2 regions of the Stenotrophomonas sp. YJH_SMC_94-11 genome follow, and region 1 is predicted to be linked to the other one. Evidence: riboswitches for the same ligand, from Rfam matches in the RefSeq annotation. Region 1 holds a riboswitch; the other holds the start of a gene.
The links. Region 1 has a riboswitch for cobalamin ahead of AC5P74_RS19095 (epoxyqueuosine reductase QueH). Riboswitches for the same ligand answer to the same signal wherever they lie in the genome.
Positions count from the first base shown of each region.

Region 1 (7,442 bases):
GCGCGCTGGTCATGCCCTACATGCGCTTCCTGCGTGCGGCCGAGGCCAGCAGCTATGACATCGAACTGCTGGCGCACCAGTTCGGCGTCGGCTTCGAGGCGGTCTGCCACCGGCTGAGCACGCTGGCACGGCGCAGTGCGCCCGGCCTGCCGTTCTTCTTCATCCGCGTAGACCGTGCCGGCAATGTGTCCAAGCGCCATTCGGCCACCGACTTCCATTTCTCGCAGGTGGGCGGCTCGTGCCCGCTGTGGATCGTCTACGAGGCGTTCAACCAGCCCGGGCGCATCCTTACCCAGACCGCGCGCATGCCCGACGGGCGCCGCCATTTCTGGCTGGCGCGGCAGGTCAGCAGTGGCCCGGTGGGCCATGGCCAGCCGCGCAAGACCTTCGCGGTGGCGCTGGGCTGCGATCTACAGCATGCCGAACGCCTGGTGTATTCGCTGGGGCTGGATGTGCAGAGCCCAGGGAACTCGGTTTCGATCGGACCGGGTTGCCGGGTGTGCCCACGCGAGGACTGCATGCAGCGTGCGTTCGCGCAGTTACCGGGGCGATAGGGTTGGTTCGGCAGGGCTGCGCCCTGCACCTGCCGAAGCCGAAGCAACAGCAACAGCAACAGCAAAAGCTGGCATTCCGTGGGATTGCGGGGCGGTGTCGGATTGCGGGGACGCCGTGAACCCGTCCCTGGGGGCTTGGCCGCGGCATCCATGCCGCGGACACCCCGCAATCCGACACCACCCCGCCTTCGACAGTTTCCTTCCATCTGTCGGAACGACGTATTGCTCTGGTAGGTGTCGACCTTGGTCGACACGGTAGATCCACGCCATGCGTGGATGCTCTTCGATGAATGTTCGAAATATTCGATTTCGATGGACGTTCATCCACGCATGGCGTGGTTCTACTACCGGGTCAGTAGATCGGCGTCACCTTCATCTGCGGCAGCGGGCGCGGTGCGCCGTCGGTCAGGTCCGGGCCAAGGTCTTCCCAGGTGCGGCCCTGCTCGACCATCTGCGCCCACAGCTGCTGCGAGCCGCGACGCTTGTCTTCCGAGCCCAGCTTGTACGACGGCGGTGCCGGCTCGCCACGGGCAACCATCGAGTACGCCGCGCGGTAGGCCAGCACCTGCTGCGCCGGGTCGTCGGTACGCGCCACTTCCAGCGTGTAGCGCTGGTAGGCCGAGGCCAGGTTTCGCCAGCGGATCCAGTAGTGGTTCCCGAACGAGAACGAACAGAAGCGCGCACCCGCCAGGCTGCCCTTGTCGGCGATGCGGGTCAGCACCTCCTGCGGCATGTCCAGGTTCATGCCGCCTTCGTCGCCCTGCAGGCTGACGTGCACGATGCGGTCACGGTAACCCGGCGCGCGCGCCTGCAGCAGGTCGCGCCAGTTCTGCATGGTCGCCACCACCGCGAACAGGAAGCGACCCAGCTCGGCCGCCGCCAACGGTCTGGCGATCGACTGGTAGGTCCGCTGCCAGCCGTGGCGGTTCTCGGTGGGCAGGAACACGGCATGTTCCAGCGCCTGGCGGCCATCACTACCGTGGCCCACGTCTTCGGCATGCTGCGGGTAGACCAGGTTGATGGCGAAGGTCGGCCAGCGCGGCAACGCGGCATCGAACAGATGGATCGGGAAGTTGCTGCTGATGCCGCCATCGGAGAACCAGCAGATGCGGAACGCGGTGATCACCGGGCCGCAGGTCTGCCCAGCGCTGGTCAGCCCTTCCATGCTGTCGGCCACGTTGTGTTCCTGGTCGGCGGCCGGTGCAGTGGGTTCGCAGCGGCGCTCGCGGCGCGAGGGCTCATGCAGCGGCACCGCGCTGATCAGCAACGGGAAACTCAGGCTCATGCGCGTGGCCACCAGCACCGGCAGCTTCGGGCCCTGCGGCAGGTGGTAGTACCGGCGCCCTTCCACCTCCAGCGGCGGGCCGGCCTGCGTCACCAGCCACTGCACCACGCTGGCGGGGAACAACTGCTCGAACTCCTCGCGCAGGAACCAGAACTGCGCGCCGCCCAGCGGCAGTGTGCGTGGTTCATTGTGCGACACGCAGGTGGTGATCATCTGCAGGCTGATCGCATGCGGGCTGTCCGGCTCGCCGGCATAGCGCGGCGCCTCGTGCAGGTCGGCAAAGGTCAGCGGTGCATCCAGCGGCTTGCCGGACAACTGCTGCAGGCATTCATGCAGCCACTCGGTCAATGCCGGTTTACGTGCATCGCGGCCGAGGCCACTGCACAGGCCCAGCAGGTTGCGCCGGGCCACACGCGCAACGCGCAACGCGGCTCCGGCCACGCCTGCACCGTAGGCGCACAGCAGCGACGGCAGCAGCGTTGCGGCCACGCCGCTCCAGCCACCGCCCCACCAGCCCAGGCCGAGCAGCAGCGCCAGCGACACCAGCACTTCCAGCGGCGCGATCTCGAATACCGCCACCGCCAGGCACAGCAGCTTGTGCGGCAGGCCGGCATTGCCGGTCAGCACCACCAGCAGCCGATAGGCCGCGCGCGCGCCCCGCGCCGGTTGGAACAGGCTGTAGATGAACCCGCGCCGCGACAACTGCGCCGACACCGCCGACAGCCCGCCATAACCGGCATCACCGGGCAGGTGCTCGCCGGCCTGCATGCGGCGATCACCGCATGCCGCCGCAGCCGCTACCGCCGCAGCGATGGCGCCAGCGGAGGTGCCGCCGATGCTCTTGAACCGATACTCGCGTGCCAGCGCCAGTACCGCATTGGGGTACACGATGCCGCTGGTGATGCCGCCTTTCATGACCAGATCGCAGTACTTGTCCGCCACCGTCTTGCCCCCGAGCATGCCGTCCGCCGCGTGAATGCCAGTATGGCGCAGCGGCTTCTCAGGGCCTGAGAACACCACCGCAGTCCGGGCGGGAATCTGCGGCGTTCAGCAGATGGCAGGCCTGCAGGCTTGACCGGCCCCACCATCGGCGTAGCATCTGCAGCAAGCCAAGGGACAGACCCGCGGCTGCCACAACGACATGAGGGATTCTCATGGAATTCGACTATCTCGTCTTCATCGGGCGATTCGAGCCCTTCCACAACGGCCACGCCGCCGTTGCCCACCTGGCCCTGAGCCGGGCCCGCAAGCTGATCTTCCTGGTCGGCTCTGCCGATACCCCCCGCAGCCTCCGCAATCCCTGGACCGTGGCCGAACGCGCCGTGATGATCCAGGCAGCCCTCGATGGCCACACCGACCGCCTGCTGATCCGCCCGCTGCGCGACCACCTGTACAACGAAGCGCAGTGGATCGCCAACGTGCAGCGCCAGGTGGCCGAAGCCCTGCGCAACGACGGCGCCGCCGCCGATGCCAAGGTCGGCCTGATCGGCATGGACAAGGATGCCTCCAGCTACTACCTGAGGGAGTTCCCGCAATGGCCGCTGGTGGACGTGCAGCACACCGCCACCCTGTCGGCCACCGAGCTGCGGCGCTACCTGTTCGAAGCCGGCGACGTCGACTTCCACGGCGCGCTGCTGATGCTGCGTGGCAATGTGCCGGCGCCGGTGTACGACATGCTCGAAGCGTTCCGCAAAAGCGCGCCTGCGTATGCCCAGCTGGTGGCCGAGTACCGCTTCATCGAACAGTACAAGGCCGCCTGGAAGGATGCGCCCTACGCGCCCACCTTCGTCACCACCGATGCGGTGGTAGTGCATTCGGGCCACGTGCTGCTGGTACGGCGCCGTTCGGAGCCCGGCAAGGGCCTGTGGGCGCTGCCCGGCGGTTTCGTTGGCCAGGAGCAGAGCCTGCTGGACAGTTGCCTGCGCGAACTGCGCGAGGAAACCCGTCTGAAGATTCCGCTGCCGGTGCTGAAGGGTTCGCTGAAGGGCCAGCAGGTATTCGACCACCCCGACCGCAGCCAGCGCGGCCGCACCATCACCCACGGGTTCCACTTCGAATTCCCGGCCGGTGACCTGCCGCCGGTGCGCGGTGGCGACGACGCCGACAAGGCGCGCTGGATACCGGTGAGTGAGGCGTTGGACATGGGCCCGCAGCTGTTCGAGGACCACCTGCACATCCTGGAGTATTTCCTCGGCCGCGGCTGACCTGCCCGGCTCTCCCCACTGGCGGATAGACCGCTGGTGTCACTCGACGCGAAGGAGCTTCCGTCATGCACTACCTCGATAATCTTCTCCTCAACACCGACAGCTACAAGGCCAGCCATTGGCTGCAGTACCCGCCGGGTACCGATGCCACGTTCTTCTACGTCGAATCACGTGGCGGCCTGCACGATCGCACGGTGTTCTTCGGCCTGCAGGCGATCCTCAAGGACGCGCTGGCACGGCCGGTCACCCACGCTGACATCGACGACGCTGCTGCGGTATTCGCCGCCCATGGCGAGCCGTTCAACGAAGCCGGCTGGCGCGATATCGTCGACCGGCTCGGGGGCAACCTGCCAGTGCGCATCCGTGCCGTGCCCGAGGGCAGCGTGGTACCCACCCACCAGGCACTGATGACGATCGAGTCGACCGACCCGGCTGCATTCTGGGTGCCGTCGTACCTGGAAACGCTGCTGCTGCGCGTGTGGTACCCGGTCACCGTGGCCACCATCAGCTGGCATGCACGGCAGACCATTGCTGCGTTCCTGCAGCAGACCAGCGACGATCCGCAGGGGCAGCTGCCCTTCAAGCTGCACGACTTCGGCGCGCGCGGTGTATCGAGCCTGGAATCGGCTGCGCTCGGTGGTGCCGCACACCTGGTCAACTTCCTCGGCACCGACACCGTCTCGGCCCTGTGCCTGGCCCGCGCGCACTATCACGCGCCGATGGCCGGTTATTCGATTCCCGCCGCCGAGCACAGCACCATCACCAGCTGGGGCCGCGAGCGCGAAGTGGACGCCTACCGCAACATGCTGCGCCAGTTCGGCAAGCCGGGCGCGATCGTGGCAGTGGTGTCGGACAGCTATGACATCTACCGCGCGATCAGTGAACACTGGGGCACGACGCTGCGTGATGAAGTGATCGCTTCGGGCGCCACCCTGGTCATCCGCCCCGACTCGGGTGACCCGGTGGACGTGGTGGCCGAAAGCCTGCGCCGGCTGGATGAAGCATTCGGCCACACCCTCAACGGCAAGGGCTACCGCGTACTCAACCACGTGCGGGTGATCCAGGGCGATGGCATCAACCCGGATACGATCCGCGCCATCCTGCAGCGCATCACCGAAGACGGCTACGCCGCCGACAACGTGGCCTTCGGCATGGGCGGCGCGCTGTTGCAGCGGCTGGACCGCGACACCCAGAAGTTCGCGCTGAAGTGCTCGGCAGCACGGGTCGAGGGTGAGTGGATCGACGTCTACAAGGACCCGGTCACCGATGCCGGCAAGACCAGCAAGCGTGGCCGCATGCGCCTGCTGCGGCGCCTGGATGACGGCAGCCTGCACACGGTGGCGTTGCCTCCCAGCGGTGACGAGGCGCTGCCGACCGGCTTCGAGGATGCGATGGTGACCGTGTGGGAGAACGGGCGCCTGCTGCACGACCAGCGCTTGGATGAGATCCGCGCGCGGGCTGCGGCGGGGCGTTGAGGCGCATCCCGACCGGGGTCGGATCCCGTTGCAGCGCAAAGGGCTCCGACCCCGGTGCCCCTTGACCCACGCCGGCAACGCGTCCACCGTGGGCACGCCGAAGGTATCCCTGCCGTGGCTGGATGGCGGCAGGGAGTTAAACGGGAATCCGGTGAAGGCGCTTCGTGCGCCCATTCCGGAGCTGCCCCGCAGCGGTGAATGGAAACGAATCCTGCCAACAGCACTGGGCTCGCGCCTGGGAAGCGGCAGGGAGTAGGTGGGCTGCGGCCCGTGTCCATCAGCCCGAATACCGGCCCCGGCCGGGGGACACGACCGTCCCCTGATTCGACCTGGACTCTCCGCGGGGAGGGTGCCGGGGCCATCGCCAGCCTGCACGTACAGGCGGCGTGGCCGCGCGCGTCCTGTTCACGGTAACCGGCCAGACCGCTCCCACGCCCTGACGCACGCCACGATGACCGAGTTCCAACGCCCCACCCTGACCCTGCCCGCCGATGGCAAGCGCCTGCTGCTGCATTCGTGCTGCGCGCCGTGCTCGGGCGAAGTGATGGAGGCGATCACCGCTTCCGGGATCGACTACGCGATCTTCTTCTACAACCCCAACATCCATCCGGTGAAGGAGTACGAGCTGCGCAAGCAGGAGAACATCCGCTTCGCCGAGCAGCACGGCATTCCGTTCATCGACTGCGACTACGACACCGACAACTGGTTCAGCCGTGCGCGTGGCATGGAGAACGAGCCCGAGCGCGGCATCCGCTGCACGATGTGCTTCGACATGCGTTTCGAGCGCACCGCGCTGTACGCGCATGAACACGGCTACGACACCATCAGTTCGTCGCTGGGCATCTCGCGCTGGAAGAACATGGCGCAGATCAACGACTGCGGCATCCGCGCGGCGTCGCGCTATGAAGGCCTGCAGTACTGGGACTACAACTGGCGCAAGGGCGGCGGTGCCAGCCGCATGATCGAGATCAGCAAGCGCGAGCAGTTCTACCAGCAGGAGTACTGCGGCTGCGTGTACTCGCTGCGCGATGCCAACCGCCACCGCCGCGAGAACGGGCGCGAACGGATCAAGATCGGCCTGCTGTACTACGGGCAGGACGCTGAGACGCCGCAGGGCGATTGACGTGCAGGCATGGGGCGGCCACGCTGGTCGCCCCTTCTGTTGTACCGGAACTGCCATGACCGCCCTGCCCGCCGATGTCGCCCTGCTGGTGATCGACCTGCAGCCGGACTTCATGCCCGGCGGTGCGCTGGCCTGCGACCAGGGCGATGCGCTGGTGGCACCGATTGCCGACCTGCTGGCACAGCGTCGCTACCGCACCGTGGTGGCGACCCAGGACTGGCACCCGGCCGACCACGCCTCGTTCGCCAGCCAACACCCCGGCCAGCGCCCGTTCGAAACCATCCTGCTGCACGCGCAGCCACAGACCCTGTGGCCCGACCATTGCGTGCAGGGCAGCGATGGCGCCGCGCTGCACCCGGGCGTGGACTGGGCCGTGGCCGACCTGATCCTGCGCAAGGGCACGCGCCAACAGGTGGATTCGTACAGCGCCTTCCGCGAGAACCACGGCCCTGATGGCGAGCGCCCGGCCACCGGCCTGGCCGGCTGGCTGCATGAGCGCCGCATCCGCGAAGTGCATGTGTGCGGCCTGGCCCGCGACTACTGCGTGCTGTGGAGCGGGCAGGATGCGGTGAAGTCCGGCTTCCGGGTGAAGTTCCTGTGGGAGCTGACCCGGCCGGTGACCGAAGCCAACGACGCGATGGTGCGCGAAGCGCTGGGCAAGGCAGGGATCGCGATCGCCTGAGGCGTGACCGCCGGGCATGGCCCGGCGCTACCGCGCACGTCGCTTATGCCGCTTGCGCGCTCCTGCCCACAACAACACAATCGATTCATCCAGCCCCCTAACTACGCCCCCCTACAGAT
Region 1 is NZ_JCAFTR010000013.1:91,833-99,274, forward strand. Features, by position in the region: gene AC5P74_RS19075 (helix-turn-helix domain-containing protein) at 1-554, shown strand, start outside; gene AC5P74_RS19080 (patatin-like phospholipase family protein) at 907-2,799, opposite strand; gene AC5P74_RS19085 (bifunctional nicotinamide-nucleotide adenylyltransferase/Nudix hydroxylase) at 2,994-4,043, shown strand; gene AC5P74_RS19090 (nicotinate phosphoribosyltransferase) at 4,109-5,518, shown strand; cobalamin riboswitch at 5,617-5,830, shown strand; gene AC5P74_RS19095 (epoxyqueuosine reductase QueH) at 5,970-6,641, shown strand; gene pncA (bifunctional nicotinamidase/pyrazinamidase) at 6,697-7,323, shown strand.

Region 2 (7,442 bases), on a different contig from region 1:
CAGGTCATTCCATCCAGACAGATTGCGCAGACATGCCACCCCGCCCACCCTCAGGAAACCAGCTTCGGCTGTTGCTTCGGCTGTTGCTGTTGCCTCTGCAGGTGCAGGGCGCAGCCCTGCAGAAGAACCCCGTTACCTCATGGCCACTGCATCTCGCCCTTGGCCACCTTCGCACTCAGCTCCAGCGACGCCACGCCGGCCAGCGTCGGGTAGCGCGCCTGCATCGCCTTCACCAGTGCCGCACTGTCCTTGGCCTTTGCCGCCTCGGCGTCGAACGCGCGGATGTAGTCCGCGGTGAAGCGCAACGCACTGGCATCCAGCGCCGCACCCGGCGCGTAATGCCCCGGCACCACCACCTTCGGCTTCAGTGCCTGCAATCGCTGCAGGGTCTGCAGCCAGTCAGTGTGCGACTTCGGCGTCTGTGTGTCGGCCATCCACACGTGCTCACCGGCCACCACCGGAATGCCACCGACGATCGCACGCAGCGACGGCACCCACAGCACCGTGCGGTCCGGGGTCGGGCCGTCCAGGCCGATCAGCGGCAGGCGCTGACCTTCCAGCTGCAGGGCATCACCGTCCAGCACCTGCGGCACCACCACGCGCGCAGGCACGTCGGCCCCCATCTTCGGTCCCCAGTAGGCCAGCTTGCCGGCCTGGGTCTGCTGGATGTGGGCAACGGTCTGCGCGGTGGCGACGATGCGTGCCTTCGGGAACGCATCCTGCAGCGTGGCCAGGCCGAAGTAGTAGTCCGGATCGCCGTGGCTGATGTAGATGGTGGTCAGCTGCTTGCCGCTGGCGCGGATCCGTTCGACCAGCTTGCGCGCGTCGCTGGCACCGAACTGCGCATTGACCAGGATCGCGTCGTGGCGGCCTTCGATCAGTACCGAGGACACCGAGAACATTGCCTGCGGTCCGGGATGGAAGGTCTGCAGGTGCAGCTGGGATTTCGTCGCCGCCGTCTGCGCCGCGGTGGCCGGTGCGGCCAGCAGCGGCGCACTGGTGAAGCTGGCGGCCAAGGCGAGGGGAAGCAGCAGGGCAGCGGTACGCATGGGAATTCCTTGTGTAGAGCCGGGCCAATGCCCGGCTGCATGTTCGCGTAGAGCCGAGCGCGGGCTTGGCTCTACAAGGGGCGTAGCTGGATCAGTACGCGGCGGTGATGATCTGCTTCGGGTAAGCGTGCGCTTCCAGCTCGGCGACGAACGCGGCGCCGTAGTCGGCATAGCTGATGCGGCTGTGGCCGCTGGCGTCGGCCAGGAAGGCCTTGGGCTGCACGCGATACTGGCCACGCTCTTCGCCCGGGCCGATTTCGGCGGCCGGCGAGAAGAAGGTCCAGTCCAGGTCGTCCACTGCCTGCAGGCGATTGAAGGCTTCACGATGGGCCAGCGCGTACGGCTTGTAGGCTTCCGGGAAGTTGGGGGTATCGACCAGCTGCACGCCCGGCGCGACTTCCAGGCTGCCAGCGCCACCCACCACCACCAGGCGCGGTACGCCGGCTTTGCGCGCGGCGGCCGCCAGCTGCGCGGCGATCTCGCCCACGCGGCCGATGTCGTCGCCCGGGCGCGGGCCGTAGGCGCTGGCCAGTACGTCGTGGCCCGCGATGGCGGCGACCAGCGCGTCCTGGTCATCCAGCGAGGCGATCACCGGATGGGCGCCGGCCAGTTCGGCCGGGAGGTCCTGCGCGCTGCGCACGATGACGGTGAGTTCGTGGCCGTGGGCCAGCGCGTGGCGGGCGATCTGGCGGCCGATGTTGCCGGTGGAACCAACGAGGGCGATCTTCATGGCAGGACTCCGTGGGGCGATGTGGGCTGGGAATGGGGCCACTCTAGGCTGCTGCAGTCGCTCGAAAAACAGCGTATAACGCGCTTGTTTGTTGCGTGGATCGAGCATATGGACCGATTGACCGCCATGACCGTGTTTGTCGAGGTGGCCGAGCGCGGCAGCCTCACCGCCGCCGCGGAAGTGCTGGACATGTCGCGGGCGATGGTCAGCCGCTACCTGGCCGAGGTCGAGGGCTGGCTGGGTGCACGCCTGCTGCACCGGACCACGCGCCGGGTCAGCCTGACCGGCCCGGGCGAGGCGGCGTTGGCGCGCTTCCGGCAGATGCTGGCGATCGGCGAAGAACTGCAGGGCGAGCTGGCCAGTGATGATCCCGAGCCGCACGGTACGCTGCGCGTGACCGCCAGCGTGTCGTTCGGGCAGAGCCACCTGGCACGGGCGGTGGCCGGTTTCGTCGCGCGCCATCCGGCGGCGCGCATCGAGCTGCTGCTGGTCGACCGCACGGTGAACCTGGTCGAGGAGCGCGTGGACCTGGCCGTGCGCATCGCGCGCCAGATCGACCCCAGCCTGATCGCGCGGCGGCTGGCCACCTGCCGCTCGGTACTGTGCGCGACGCCGTCGTACCTGCAGGCGCGTGGCACGCCGACCGCGCCGGAGCACCTGGCCGCGCACAACTGCCTGACCCACCACTACGTCGGCAAGAGCCTGTGGCAGCTGCACCGCGATGGCCGTTCGCTGTCGGTGGCGGTGGGCGGCAACATCAGCGCCAACGAGGCCTCGCTGCTGCTGGAGGCGGTACGCGCCGGTGCCGGGATCGCCATGCTGCCGACCTACCAGGTGGCGCCACTGCTGCGCAGCGGCGAGCTGATCGAACTGCTGCCCGGATTCAGTCTGGACGAGCTCGGCATTCATGCCGTGTACGCGTCACGGCGCCAGCAGCCCGCTATCATGCGGCGATTCCTGGATTACCTGGCCGAGTGTTTCGCCAGCCCGGCCTTCCAGGATCTGGATTGGCGCCCACCGGGCAAGGAGAACACATGAACCATGGACAGGCCTTGATCGACCACAACCGTGCTGCCTGGGACCGCCAGGCCAGCGAAGTGCGCGAATGGTCGCGCCCGGTGGAGAGTTCAACCATTGCCGCCGCGCGCGAAGGCCGCTGGCAGGTGCATCTGACCCCACGCGCGCTGCCACTGGACTGGCTGGGCGACGTGCGCGGCCGTCGCATCCTGTGCCTGGCTTCGGGCGGCGGCCAGCAGGCACCCGTGCTGGCCGCTGCGGGCGCCGACGTCACCGTGTTCGACCTGTCCGACGGGCAGCTGGAACAGGACCGCAGGGTCGCTGCGCGCGACGGCCTGCAGCTGCGCACGGTGCGGGGCGACATGCGCGACCTGCACGTATTCGCCAATGACAGCTTCGACGTGGTGTTCCATCCGATCTCCAACCTGTACGTACCCGACGTGCGCCCGGTGTGGACCGAATGCCGCCGCGTGCTGGCGCGCGATGGCATGTTGATGGCCAGCTTCTACAACCCGGTGCTGTTCGTCGGTGCACGTGATCCGCAGCTGGATGCACAGGGTTTGATCCGGCCGCAGTACGCCATTCCCTATTCGGACCTGGAAGACCTGCCCGCCGCAGAGCGTGAGGCGAAACTCGCCCGCGGCGATGCGCTGACCTTTGGCCACAGCCTGACCGAACTGATCGGCGGTCAGCTGGATGCAGGCTTCGTGATTGATCGGTTCATGGAAGACTGGCAGCCGAAGCCGCGCTTCCTGATCGACCGTTACCTGCCCACCTTTCTGGCCACCCGCGCACGCAGGATCGGCTGAGGCCGATCCCGGGGAAAAAGCGCGGCGTACAATGGACGGCCCCACGTTGTACAGGCGTCGTCCCTTGTCGTATCCCTATCCGCTGGTCGTATTCGATCTCGATGGCACGCTGGTCGACAGCGCAGCTGACATCGCCGAAGCGCTGAACCGCACGCTGGAAGCCATCGGCATGGCACGGGTGCCGGAAGCCACCGTGCTCGGCTGGATCGGCGACGGTGTGCGCCGCCTGGTCGAACAGGCCGTGCACGCCGCCGGTCGTGAGGTCGACCTGGCCGAGGTCATGCCGGTGTTCATGGTGCACTACCGTGAATGCCTGCTGCGCAGCCCGCGCCTGTTCGATGGCGTGGCCGACGCACTGGCGCAGCTGCGCGCGCGCGCCGTGCCACTGGCGATCTGCACCAACAAGCCCGAAGCACTGGTGCCGCCGCTGCTGCAGCACCTGGGCATCGGTGATGCGTTCGCGCTGGTACTGGGCGGCGATTCACTGCCGCAGCGCAAGCCCAGCGGTGAGCCGCTGCGGCATATCGCTGCGCACTTCGGGCTGCCGGTCGATGCCTGCCTGATGGTGGGTGATTCGCTGACCGACTACCGCGCCGCCGAAGATGCGGGCATGCCGATCGCGCTGGTCCGCTACGGCTACCCGCGCGGTCTGGACCTGGCCACCGCGCATGCGGTGGCGGTGATCGATGACCTGCGTGAACTGCCGGGGTTGACCGCCGGCGTCCCGGTGTAGAGCCGAGCCCATGCTCGGCTGCTTTGCTGCCTGAGCCGAGCATGGACTCGGCTCTACAGAGAAAGCGCCGGGCAATGCCCGGCGCCTTCTCTCATTTCGGCTGGTAACGCACGCTCACCTGGTACTCACGACCGGGCTGGTTGAACCACGCCACGGTCTCGTATCGTCGGTCGAACACGTTGGCGGCACGCGCCAGCAGCGACCACGACGGCGTCAGCGCGTACTCGGCGCGCAGATCCAGCGTGCCGTAACCCGCCACCTTCACCGCGTTGGCGGCATCGTCATAGCGCTTGCCCGCTCCCTGAACCGTCAGGCCTGCGCGGAAGGCCCCGAAACGTCGATCGAGGTCCAGGCGCGCGGTCTGCTGTGCACGACGCGGCAGCCAGTTGTCGAACTGGGTGCTGCCGCCGGTGCGGTTGCGTGGGTCGGTGTAGCTCAGCTGGGCGTTGATGTCGAAGCCGGCCAGCAGCACGCCACCGGTCAGTTCGGCACCGCGGATGCGCGCCTTCTCCACCTGCTGCATCCTGAAGGTCGCCGCATCGTAGGTGATCAGATCATCGATGCGGGTTTCATAGACGTCCAGGCCCCAGTGCCAGCCCTGTCCCTGCTGCGAAACGCCCAGGTTGGTGCTCTTGGACTTCTCCGGGTTCAACGTCGGCACACCGCTCCACGGGTCGTACAGGTCGCTGAAGGTCGGCGCCTTGAACGCAGTGCCGTAACTGGCATTGACACGCAGGCCGTGGCCGAGTTCCATCGCCCAGCCGAGGCTGCCGGTGGCGTGGTTGCCGAACTGCTGGTTGTCGTCGTTGCGCGCGCTGGCCTGCAGCTGGTGGCGACCGAAGCGTCCCTGGTACTGCACGAACACGCCGGTGTTGCGGCGGCTGTCGACCCGATATCCGGCACTGCTGCCATCCAGGTTGTCTTCGCTCCAGTCCACGCCGGTGCTCAGCAGCTGGCTTTCTGCCAAGGCGAAGTCACCCTGCAGCGAGGCACTGTCGCGGTGGGTCTGAGCGCTGCCACGGGCACCGAAGTCACCAAAGTTGTCCGACTCGTTGTCACTGCGCCCGACATTGGCGGTGAACGCCAGGCGTTCGGACGGGGTGTAGCGCACCTTGCCGGCCAGCACCTGCTGGCGGGTTTCCGAATAGTTGTAGTAGCCGTCGTAATGGTTCTTTCCGTCGGCACGCAATGCACTGCCTTCCACGTTCCATTGGTCGTTGAAGGTGTAGCCACCGCGCAGGCTCTTGGACAGGTTGCGGTAGCCATCGCGGTCATGTTCGTCGGCAAAGCAGCCGGTGAACAGCGTTGCCGAGCCGCGGCAGGCATCGATGCCATCGGAATGCTGGTAGGCGATGTCGGCGCCGAACCAGCCGCGTTCGGTCCCGCCGCCGATCCCGCCGCTGGCTTCGCGCAGGCCGTTGCTGCCGCCACCGAGCTGGAAGTGCGGGGCGAAATCACCCTGGTTGCGGCGGGTGAAGATCTGGATCACGCCGCCAATGGCATCGGCGCCGTACAGGCTCGACTGCGGGCCACGCACGATTTCCACGCGCTCGATCTGCGCCAGCGGCAGGTCCTGGTACATCGCCAGGCCGAGGTCGGCACTGTTGATGCGCACGCCGTCGACCAGCACCACGGTGTGGCCCGAGTTGGTGCCGCGCAGGAACAGCGAGCTCTGCTTGCCGAGCCCGCCGGCATTGGTCAGGTTGATGCCGGCGCGGCCGCGCAGCAGTTCCTGCAGCGAGGTGGCCTGGCTGGATTCGATCTGCGCGCGGTCGATCACCTGGGCCGGCGCGATGCTGTCCTGCAGGGCGATCGGGGTGCGCGTGGCGGTGACCAGGATCTGGTCGAGCGCGGTGGTGTCATCGGCGGCCTGTGCCAGCGCGGGCAGGGCGGCCAGTACGGCCAGGGACAGCATTCGGGACTGCAGCTTCATGGGGGAACTCCAGGTGCCACGCACGCCCGCGTGGCGAAGGGGAGGAGCCGCGAAGGCAGGCACGCGCCGATGCCGCAGCGCACGCCACGGTCATCCAGCGCCATGCCCACCGCATCGCGACCTGAGGCTTCCGGGCCGGTCTCCGGGCTTGCCGCCGGGTGGCGCGAGGCCACCGTCCAGGCGCCTTCCCATGCCTGCGGCACAGTGGCGGTGTTGCCTGGAACTGACGTGCTTACCGTTGCGGGGGCAGCGCCGGCCTGGCGTGGAATCACGCGTCACCGGCTTCCCGTTTCAACCTGCCGGCCACGGCCGCAGGTCACCTGGAAGTGCGCGCAGTCTACGGCATCGCAGGCCGTCCCGTTGCGTCGCGCCTGCGCGGCTGCCTTTGCTGTGCCTTTAGAATGGTTGCTCGATCCCGTGGTGCCGTTACCGATGTCTGCCCGTTCTCAGTTGTACCTGCCTCGCCCGTCCGGGACGCACGCATGATCCTCGACCTGGTCCGCCATGCCGGCAACGGTCGCGATGAGTTCCTTGATGGCCGCAGCGATCCACCGCAGCTGGCCGGCCTGCCGCAGGAGCTGGTCGAGGCCTATGCCGAGCAACGCTGGGAGCGGGTGATCAGTTCACCGCGGTTGCGCGCCCTGCACACGGCGATGGCGCTGGCCACCCCACGCGGGCTGGACGTCGAAGCGGACGAGGAATGGGAAGAACTGGATTTCGGCGATTGGGACGGGCAGTCGCTGTTCGACCTGCCGGAAGATGCGCTGGCCGCCTTCCATGCCGATCCGCATGCGTTCCCGCCGCCGAACGGCGAGAGCTGGGGTCATTTCGAGCGGCGTATCGCGCGCGCGCTGGATCGCCTGCTCGATGATGATGATCCGGTGCCGACGCTGGTGGTCAGCCATGGTGGCCCGCTGCGCATGGTGTTGTCGCAGGTTTGCGGCCTGCCGATGTCGCTGTGCTGGGCCCTGCGCATCGACCACGGCACGCGCCTGCGGGTGTGGCTGGAGCGGGGCGAGGTCGGGCTGGTGGGCGAGCTGCTGGAACTGCAGCAGCCGTAGTCCATCGGTAGTGCCGGCCGCTGGCCGGCAGCCTCAGGAACGTTGCAAGGATCACGCAGTTGCCGGCCAGCGGCCGGCACTACCGGTGCAGTCAATCCTCGTCCGCGCGC
Region 2 is NZ_JCAFTR010000010.1:13,660-21,101, reverse strand. Features, by position in the region: gene AC5P74_RS16615 (MBL fold metallo-hydrolase) at 138-1,049, opposite strand; gene AC5P74_RS16610 (NAD(P)-dependent oxidoreductase) at 1,141-1,779, opposite strand; gene AC5P74_RS16605 (LysR family transcriptional regulator) at 1,888-2,817, shown strand; gene AC5P74_RS16600 (class I SAM-dependent methyltransferase) at 2,814-3,605, shown strand; gene gph (phosphoglycolate phosphatase) at 3,670-4,338, shown strand; gene btuB (TonB-dependent vitamin B12 receptor) at 4,430-6,271, opposite strand; cobalamin riboswitch at 6,388-6,610, opposite strand; gene AC5P74_RS16585 (histidine phosphatase family protein) at 6,754-7,332, shown strand; gene AC5P74_RS16580 (TfoX/Sxy family protein) at 7,424-7,442, opposite strand, start outside.
Region 2: linked by a shared signal. The riboswitch ahead of btuB (TonB-dependent vitamin B12 receptor) and the one ahead of AC5P74_RS19095 (epoxyqueuosine reductase QueH) in region 1 are both predicted to bind cobalamin.